DNA from 4 places in the Novosphingobium sp. LASN5T genome. Region 1 is predicted to be linked to each of the others. Evidence: riboswitches for the same ligand, from Rfam matches in the RefSeq annotation. Region 1 holds a riboswitch; each other region holds the start of a gene.
What was found. Region 1 has a riboswitch for cobalamin ahead of EH199_RS09220 (TonB-dependent siderophore receptor). Riboswitches for the same ligand answer to the same signal wherever they lie in the genome.
Positions count from the first base shown of each region.

Region 2: it holds a riboswitch for cobalamin, as region 1 does, so the genes downstream of both, cobW (cobalamin biosynthesis protein CobW) here and EH199_RS09220 (TonB-dependent siderophore receptor) in region 1, are expected to answer to the same signal.
Region 3: it holds a riboswitch for cobalamin, as region 1 does, so the genes downstream of both, EH199_RS05925 (TonB-dependent siderophore receptor) here and EH199_RS09220 (TonB-dependent siderophore receptor) in region 1, are expected to answer to the same signal.
Region 4: it holds a riboswitch for cobalamin, as region 1 does, so the genes downstream of both, EH199_RS17775 (TonB-dependent receptor domain-containing protein) here and EH199_RS09220 (TonB-dependent siderophore receptor) in region 1, are expected to answer to the same signal.

Region 1 covers NZ_RQSI01000011.1:8,507-10,706, reverse strand. Annotated here, with positions in the region: gene EH199_RS09220 (TonB-dependent siderophore receptor) at 1-777, opposite strand, end outside; cobalamin riboswitch at 883-1,083, opposite strand; gene EH199_RS09215 (cell wall hydrolase) at 1,235-2,200, shown strand, end outside.
Region 2 covers NZ_RQSI01000032.1:26,005-28,204, reverse strand. Annotated here, with positions in the region: gene EH199_RS17770 (HoxN/HupN/NixA family nickel/cobalt transporter) at 1-241, shown strand, start outside; gene EH199_RS17765 (hypothetical protein) at 213-752, shown strand; cobalamin riboswitch at 782-1,010, shown strand; gene cobW (cobalamin biosynthesis protein CobW) at 1,192-2,200, shown strand, end outside.
Region 3 covers NZ_RQSI01000005.1:143,136-145,335, reverse strand. Annotated here, with positions in the region: cobalamin riboswitch at 212-413, opposite strand; cobalamin riboswitch at 472-663, shown strand; gene EH199_RS05925 (TonB-dependent siderophore receptor) at 871-2,200, shown strand, end outside.
Region 4 covers NZ_RQSI01000032.1:29,927-32,126, reverse strand. Annotated here, with positions in the region: gene EH199_RS17780 (TetR/AcrR family transcriptional regulator) at 1-78, shown strand, start outside; cobalamin riboswitch at 590-826, shown strand; gene EH199_RS17775 (TonB-dependent receptor domain-containing protein) at 960-2,200, shown strand, end outside.

The DNA of each region.
Region 1 (2,200 bases):
AGTCGGCGGCGGATAACCGTCGATGTCGAGCCGACTGTCGGCATAGCGCGCGACGGCGTTGAGCGAGAGATCGGGGGTGAGGTTCACGCGCCCGCGCCCGCCGATGCGCCACTGGCGGTAGCCGTCCGGCTCGGTGCCGACCGCGGCGGCGGAAACGCCATCGGTGCGCGCGTAGCCGCCGTTGAGCGAGAAGGCATAGCGATCGTTGGCCACGCCAGCCACGGCATCGGCGGAGACCGTTTCCTTCGCGCCATATTCGACGCTGGCTTCCGCGCCGTTCACTTCCTTGGTCGTCACCGCGATGACGCCGCCGATCGCGGCGCTGCCCCAGACCACGGAGTTCGAGCCGCGCAGCACGTCGATGCGGTCGATTCCGCCGGTCAACAGGTTGCCGAAATCATAGCCGCCCGAGGGCGAGGACACATCCTCCACGCGCACGCCATCGATCAGCACCAGCACCTGTTCGGCTTCGGAGCCGCGCAGGCGCACGCCGGTAAAGGTGCCGAGACCGCCGTTGCGCGAGAAGGTGAGACCGGGCACGCGCTCCAGCACGCGCGTCAGGTCCGCGCCCTGCACCTGCGCGATCTGCTCGGCGGTGATGACGGTGACGGCCTGCCCGGTCTGGTCGAGCCGGAGCTTGCTGCCCGTGGCGAGCACGGTGATCTGCGCATCGGCGGAGACGGCCGGCGCGGCAGGTTGCGCCATATCGTCCTGCGCCAACGCCGGCGCGGCGGCCAACAGGGATGCGGTAAGGAAAAACAGATATTTGCCCGGCATTCTTCAGACTCCCAGCCCATGAACGAACTGCCGTTCATGGCGGGAGGACCGCCGGGCCAACGGGCGGAACTCGCGACGCGTGCGCCCGGTACACCCCGCCCGGCCGCGGAACGACCACACACCGGCAGGTCTCCTGGCTCTCCGGGTCATCGCCCCCTGCCCGCCTTCCCGGCCGTGCGGCCAGTGGCATCGTGGACAGGGCGCTCGCCGGATACAGTTGCGGGGGCAGCTCCGGTTAGGGACCGTGCTGGTCCTTCGCGGATTCCCTCTGGGCCCGTTGCGGGCACCGGTGGCGTCGCTGCGGCGCGTAGCCCCGAACGGGGGCACGGGCAAGAGTCTTAACCGATTCACCCTATGACGCGGGTCTGTGCCGCCTTGGGACGGCGCGAACGCCGTGCGTGCGGGGTCTGCCCACGCGCGCTAGCGCAGGAGAGCAAAGGAACGCGTCCAAGACCCGATGCCGCTGGAGATCGCCTACCGTCCGTTCACCCTGCCGACCGGGGCCTTGCCCCCGGCTGCGGAGGAGAACGTGCGCGCGGGCGATGTCAGCCGCCACCGCGACGATAACCCTGCCGACGGCCTTGCGGACATGGCCGATGCCGCCCCCCTTGTGCCGCGCCCGCGCGATTTCGCCGCGCGCATCCGCCGGCGCGACATGGTCTCGGTGCGACGCCGGCTGCGGACCCCGTCGATGCTGCGCCAGCGGCTGGCCGGCGTGGCCACGATCGGCCTTTTCGCGATGGTGCTCGGCCCGGTGGGATGGGGCAGCCCCGGCGGGATCGACCGCGCCTCTGCGCAGGCCGAAGCGGGTGCGCTGCAACCGTTCGAGCAGGCGGGCAAAAGCTTTCCCGGATCGGCCTTCTACTATGTCTCGCCCGACGATACCGGGCTGATCGCGCCCAACGCCGCCGAACAGGCCTGGGCCGCGCACCGCGATGACGAGGAGGTCGCGTCCGCCGTCGAACCCGCCGGCCCCGCCGCGCGGCCGATCTTCGCGCGCGGCAGCGGCGAGGACCAGTGGCGCGCGCTGCAATGCCTGACGGCGGCGATCTATTACGAAGCCGCTTCGGAACCCGACAGCGGCCAGCGCGCGGTGGCGCAAGTGGTGCTGAACCGCGTGGCGCATCCCGCCTTCCCCAATACCGTGTGCGGCGTGGTCTATCAGGGATCGGAGCGGCCCGGCTGCCAGTTCAGCTTCGCCTGCGACGGATCGCTGGCGCGCCGGCCGATGGTGGCGTTCTGGGAGCGCGCGCGGCGCGTCGCCCGCGATGCGCTGGCGGGCTACGTCTATGCCCCGGTGGGCCTTGCCACGCATTACCACACCAGCGCGATCCACCCCTACTGGGCCGACAGCCTGGCCTTCATCGGCACGATCGGCGCGCATCGCTTCTACCGCTGGAGCGGCGGCGCGGGACGCCCGGCG
Region 2 (2,200 bases), on a different contig from region 1:
CACCATTACCCTGATCTCGGCCATCGTGGCGATTGTCATTGGTGGAATCGAAACGCTGGCCCTGATTGGCGACAAGCTGGCCCTTACGGGTAGGCCATGGCGGGTCGCCGCTGAACTGGGCGAAAATTTCAATGGTCTGGGCTTCGCCATCATCGGTCTTTTCGTGTTCTGCTGGCTGGCGAGTTACGCGATCTATCGCTGGAAGCGGTTCGATGAAATCGAGGTTTCGGTCGTTGCCTGACCGTCACTGCGTGGATCGTTGCGTCATACTCAGCCACGATGACCAGTCCTGCACCGTCTCAATCGATCTTGATGTCCGAATGCCGCTCGGGCTTCGCGTACATCACGGCGAGCGCGACGCGGCGATCCGGATGCTGATGGCTCGTTCCAACGGAACATTCGTTAAATCCAGAAAAAGTTGTGTCTTTGATCCGAATTCAAGGCAGGCTGCGGAAGATCTCGTCGATGCCATACGGAAACGGCTTTTCCGGATAGCGTGCAAGCCTGTCAGTCAACGGCAGGTCGAGGATATTCTCTGCATCACGTCCCGCGAGCGAACACGGTGGGCCAAGGACGGCCGCTTGGCCCTATCGGGGGCTTCCAGGATCAGAAAAGGCGTAACCGAAATAACGCTCTGGACTTATCCCTGCGATGCGATCGAGCGCCTGGCAGCCAACCCATCCGAGATAAGGCGATGGCGTAAAGAGGATGAAGCAACAACTTCAATTGGCTTGGCTGGCATTTTCGTCTAGAGCGCGCGGCGAAGGACCGGGGCAACCCGCCCTTCAATGATCGCGCCGGTGCCCCGCAAGGGGCTTAATCGGGAATGCGGTGCGGGAGCTTGCTCCCAAATCCGTGGCTGTCCCTGCAACTGTAAGCGGATAGCGCGATGCACATGCTCCTGAACACAGGAGCTGCCACTGGACAGCGCTTTGGCGCAAAGTCTGGGAAGGCGTGCATCAAGCTGTGACCCGCGAGCCAGGAGACCTGCCGGCGCACCGGTCGCTCTTGCCTGATCCAGGGGATGGTCACGGCACGGTAACTCTCCGTCTGAGCGACGAAGCTGTGCGGCTGGGGCTGCACGGCCGCGTGGTAACGGGTGCTTCATCGCGCCTGCCCGTTGCGATGCGCCGACCGGACTTGTCCGGCAAGCCCCGCCGTTTGTCGCTCTGGCGCGCGGAGGAATTGCTTGTGGCCGACCTGTCAAAGGTGCCTGTCACCATCATTACGGGCTTTCTGGGCGCGGGGAAAACCACGCTCATCAGCCATTTGATCCGCAATGCGGGCGGGCGCAGGCTGGCGGTGGTGGTCAACGAATTCGGCTCGCTGGGCGTGGATGGCCAGATTCTGGAATCTTGCGCCATTCCGGATTGCCCGGCGGAAAACATCGTAGAACTGGCCAATGGCTGCATCTGCTGCACCGTGGCGGATGACTTCATCCCCACGGTGGAAAAGCTGCTGGCGCTTGATCCGCGCCCGGATCACATCCTGATCGAGACATCGGGTCTGGCCTTGCCCAAGCCGCTGCTCAAGGCGTTTGACTGGCCCGCGATTCGTAGCCGGATCACCGTGGACGGTGTGCTGGCGCTGGCCGATGCCGAAGCGGTGGCGGCAGGCCGGTTCGCGCCCGATGTGGCCGCGCTTGACGCCCAGCGCGCCGCCGATCCCAGCATCGATCATGAGACGCCGCTTTCGGAAGTGTTCGAGGACCAGCTTGCCTGCGCCGACATGATTCTGCTGACCAAGGTTGATCTGGCAGGTCCGGAAGGTGTCGCCGCAGCGCGCGCGATCATCGCGGCGGAGCTTAGTCGCCCGGTTCCGGTGATCGAACTGACCGAAGGCGTGGTCGATCCGCGCGTGATTCTGGGCCTTGATGCCGCTGCCGAGGACGACATCGCCGCGCGCCCATCGCACCATGATGGAGATGACGACCACGAGCACGACGACTTTGACAGCACCGTCATCGCATGGGGCGAGATCGCCGATCCGGCAGTGCTTGTGGCGCGGATCGAAACGCTGGCGCGCGATCACCATATCCTGCGCGTGAAGGGCTATGCCGCCGTTGCGGGCAAGCCGATGCGGCTGCTGGTGCAGGCGGTAGGCGCGCGGGTGCGCCACCAGTACGACCGCCCGTGGCGGCCTGACGAGCCGCGCCGCACCACGCTGGTCGCCATTGCCGAGCACGATCATGTCGATGCAG
Region 3 (2,200 bases), on a different contig from region 1:
GTGGCCGCGCACGCGACCATCGGCTGCGGCGCGGGGGCCTTTGCGATGCGCGGGCGGGCGCGGAACCGAAAGCTCGGGGCCGGGGCGCACGCCTGCTGCGGTTGTCGTGGATGTCAGACGCAGTTCATCACAGGCCCCCTTCGGCAACAAACGCACTTATGTCGTCCGCCAAGGGAGAAGCCCTCGTCCGCCCGGTGCATCCCGCCCGCGCGAAGGAACGACGATAGCGGGCCGGTTTCCTGACTTCCCGGATCATCGCGCCTGTCGCCGCCTTCTCAGGGCCGGAACCCCAATGGCATGATGGCGATGCGCTCACCGGTCACAGTTGCGGGAGCAGTGCCGGATTCGGCGGATTTCCGCCGGCCGGACTTCCCGATTAAGCCCTTTCGGGCACCCGTTACGCCGCCGGTGATAAGCGAACCGGTGCGCTGCCGCAAGCATTCGCGCTTGCGGCAGCGCCGGCGCGAAGCTATCCGCCGCTCTGCGACAGGTTCCCCGGAAGGGGATCAAAAGGGAACGGGGTGCGAAACCCCGGCTGCCCCTGCAACTGTAAGCGGCGAGCCGACCGGCCATCACGCCATTGGGACTTCACCGTCCTGAGAAGGCGGCCGGACCGGCATTGACCCGTGAGCCAGGAGACCTGCCTGACGCGGTCGTTCTTCGTTCGGGCAGGGTGCACCGGACGTTCGAGGTTCCCGCGCCAAAGGCGGGACGATCCCTCGCGCAACGACAGCCACTGCCTGCCGGGAAGACCGTGCGGGAAGCGTCGTCTCGTGCCCTCCGGCCACCTCGCCGGGGCGTCGCGCGGCGGGCGTTTTCCTTGCGGTCCGAGCGGCAGGTCATCGCCGTTCGTATCCAGGGAACCGCACCATGCGCCTGACCCGTTGTTCCGTTGTTTCTGCCCTTTCCCTTTCGCTGGGCCTTCCCGTGGCCGCCCATGCTGCCCCTTACCCCGAAGATCCGGCCCCTGACGCCGTTCCCGACACCTCCATCGTCGTCACCGCGCTGCGCACGCCGGTCGCGCAGGATCGCGTCTCCTCCACCGTCACCGTGCTGGACGAGGCGGCCATCCGCCAGGCGCAGCCGCTGGCCGTGACCGATCTTCTGGTCCGCACGCCGGGCATCAGCCTGTCGCGCAACGGCGGTTACGGCGCCGCCACGTCGCTGCGCATCCGTGGCGCGGACGCTGGCCAGTCGGTGATGGTGATCGACGGGATGCGCCTGTCCGATCCTTCCGCCACGTCCGGCGGCTATGCTTTCGCCAACCTGCTGGTCGATGACATCGAACGCATCGAGATCCTGCGCGGTCCGCAATCGATCCTGTGGGGCAGCGACGCGATCGGCGGCGTCATCAACGTGACCACGCGCCGGGCGGAAAAGCCGCTGGAAGGCGGCCTGGCGGTCGAGGCGGGCACGCACGATACGGTGAACGCGCAAGCCGGCGTCGGCGGCACGGGCACGCTGGTCGACTGGCGGCTGTCCGCCTCGACCTTCTCCACCGACGGCATTTCGGCGCGCAGCAACGGCACCGAGCCCGACGGATACCGCCGCACCTCCGCCAGTGGCACAGCCACGGTCAAGCTGACGCCGAACCTGTCGCTGGACCTGCGCGGTTACTGGGCCGACGCGCGCAACGATTTCGACAGCACGGCGGGCGATTCGCTCATCTATGGCCGGACGAAGGAATGGTCGGGCTATGCGGGGCTCAATCTGGCGCTGCTCAATGGCCGTTTCACCAACCGGCTGGCGGCGATGCAGACCGAGACGGACCGCGAGAACTACGACCCCGCCCGCGCGATCCGTCCGCTGAACTTCGATGCCCACGGCCGCGTCCGCCGCTTCGAGTACCAGGGATCGCTGCGCCTTTCCGACGCGGTGCAGGCGGTGTTCGGCGCCGAGCGCGAGGAACAGCGGATGACCACGGCCTCGCCGGGCAACAACACCGCGCCCTACACACTGGTGCCCCAGACCGCTTCGACTGACAGCCTCTATGGCGAGCTGCGCGCGACGCCGCTTGCCGGGCTGACGCTCAACGGCGGCGTGCGCTACGATCACCAGTCGCGCTTCGGTGGCAACACGGTGTTCAGCGCCGGCGGGGTCTATACACCCAACGCGGGCAGGACGGTGCTGCGCGCCAGCTATGACGACGGGTTCAAGGCTCCGTCGCTCTACCAGCTGTTCAGCCTCTACGGCAACGCGG
Region 4 (2,200 bases), on a different contig from region 1:
GCCGCCCGGCTGGCCAAGGCGGGCTGCGAGGCCGCCCTGCGCATCGCTTCGGCGCCCTGGCGTTCCCCGCCTGCCTGACGCGCCTGCTGCACCATCGTTCGGGCAATGCCCTGGCCCGATCAAGGACGGGGCGCGGTATCCTCGATTGTGGACCGGCGTGCAAAAGGGGGGCTGACTCAATTCCGTGCGGATCTGACATTTCCACGCTGCGTGCGGCCAACTCCACCGGGGTCAGCAAGGCGCGCGCGTCGATGACCTTGAAAGCATGGGACGGTATACCAGGTGAACAGAGGCTAGGTATCAGGGAGGGTCTTGAGTGCCGCGAACGGCCGCTATCGGGGCGGCACTTTCCATCACGGCGCATAGACGGCTAGCGACCACTTCCGGTCGTACAGGAGTCCGATGGCCAACGATAGGTTCAGTGAAAACCCGCCATTCAAATCGAGTGCGCGCGGTTGGTGCGCTCTGGCCGTGCCAATGGCAATGGTGGCGCGGGATGCAGTAATCGTTGATTCAATCCCTACTCCAAGCGTTATTGGCTTTTCCGATCACTTCAGTTAGACGAGGGATCGAGAACCGGATCATTCCGGCTTTCATTGATCGCGCCGGTGCCCCCCGCAAGGGGCTTAATCGGGAATGCGGTGCGGAAGCTTGCTTCCAAATCCGTGGCTGTCTCTGCAACTGTAAGCGGATAGCGCGATGTACATCGCTCCTCATTTGAAGGGGCAGCCACTGGGCCGGACGCTAAATCATGCGAGGTCTGGGAAGGCGTGCATCAAGCTGTGACCCGTGAGCCAGGAGACCTGCCGGCGTCTGGTCGCTCTTGCCTTGGTCCAGAGGATGGCTGCGGCACGGTGAACTCCGTCTGAGCGACGAACGAGCGGCTGGGGTCGCATCGGAGACGTGCGTCGGCCACCCATGGCGTCCGGTCGCCGCGCGTGTCGCCCGTTCGCGCGGGTATGCCCCGGCCACGTCGCAAGACGCCGGGGGACTATTTCGTGATCAAGACCATTACTACCAGCAGCGCACTTCCGCTGATCTGTATCGGAACACCGGCCTTTGCCGAAACCTCTGAAAAGGGATCGCAAACAAGCGCGGATGCAGTCGTGGCAGGCAACGACATTGTGGTTTTCGGTCGCGGTGAGGCCATGATCGGCACTGCCAAATCAGCGAGCGAAGGAAGCGTCGGAGGGGCCGATCTCCTCGTGCGGCCTCTTCTCCGCGTGGCCGAACTGCTGGAAGCGGTGCCGGGGCTGGTTGCAGCCCAGCATTCGGGGAGCGGCAAAGCCAACCAGTATTTCCTGCGCGGTTTCAACCTCGACCATGGGTCTGACTTCAGTACTTATATCGATGATGTGCAGATGAACTTTCGTACCCACGGACATGGTCATGGCTATCTCGACCTCAACGGGCTCATTCCGGAGATCGTGGGCCGGGAGGATTTTCGTAAAGGGCCCTACCGCGCCGATGGCGGTGATTTCGCTCTGGCGGGAGCAGCCTATATGACGACCATCAAGGGTTATGACCGGCCATGGGCATCGGCCGAGGCTGGATCATATGGTTGGCGCAGCGTCGCTGCGGGCGGAACATTGCACGACCTGGGTGCTGGAGACCTCACGCTTGTCGCCCAGGCCAAGACCTATGACGGACCGTGGCAGGAACCTGAACGTCTGCGCCACTACTCGGGGTTCGCGAAATATAGGATGCCGACCGGTGCGGGCACATTGGAGGCATCTCTCCATGCCTACCGGGCGACATGGCACCCAACCGAGCAAATCCCCGAGCGCATTATCGGCACGGCGTTGTGTGCGGATGTGTTCTGCTCTCCAGATCCTTCCGCGCGGGGTGAGACGACGCGCCTGGTGGCTAACATCGCGGTCAAGCAACCGACATGGCGCGCCAATGTCTATGCCCAGTTTTATGACTGGTCGATGTTCTCGAACCCCACTTACACCGATCCGGATAGCACAAGCGCGCAGATCAAGCAGTTCGACCGGCGTTGGGTCCTCGGGCTGTCCGCACAAAAACATTGGGAAATCGCTGACAGTCTGGCTGTGAGCCTTGGCACCGAAAACAGATACGACGCCGTCGGGAATGTTGGTGTCGATCGAACGGCTGCCCGCGCATTTCTTGCGTCACTCGGGCACTACCGGGTCGGGGAATTGTCTTCCGCGCTCTACGGCGAAGTCGCTTGGAAACC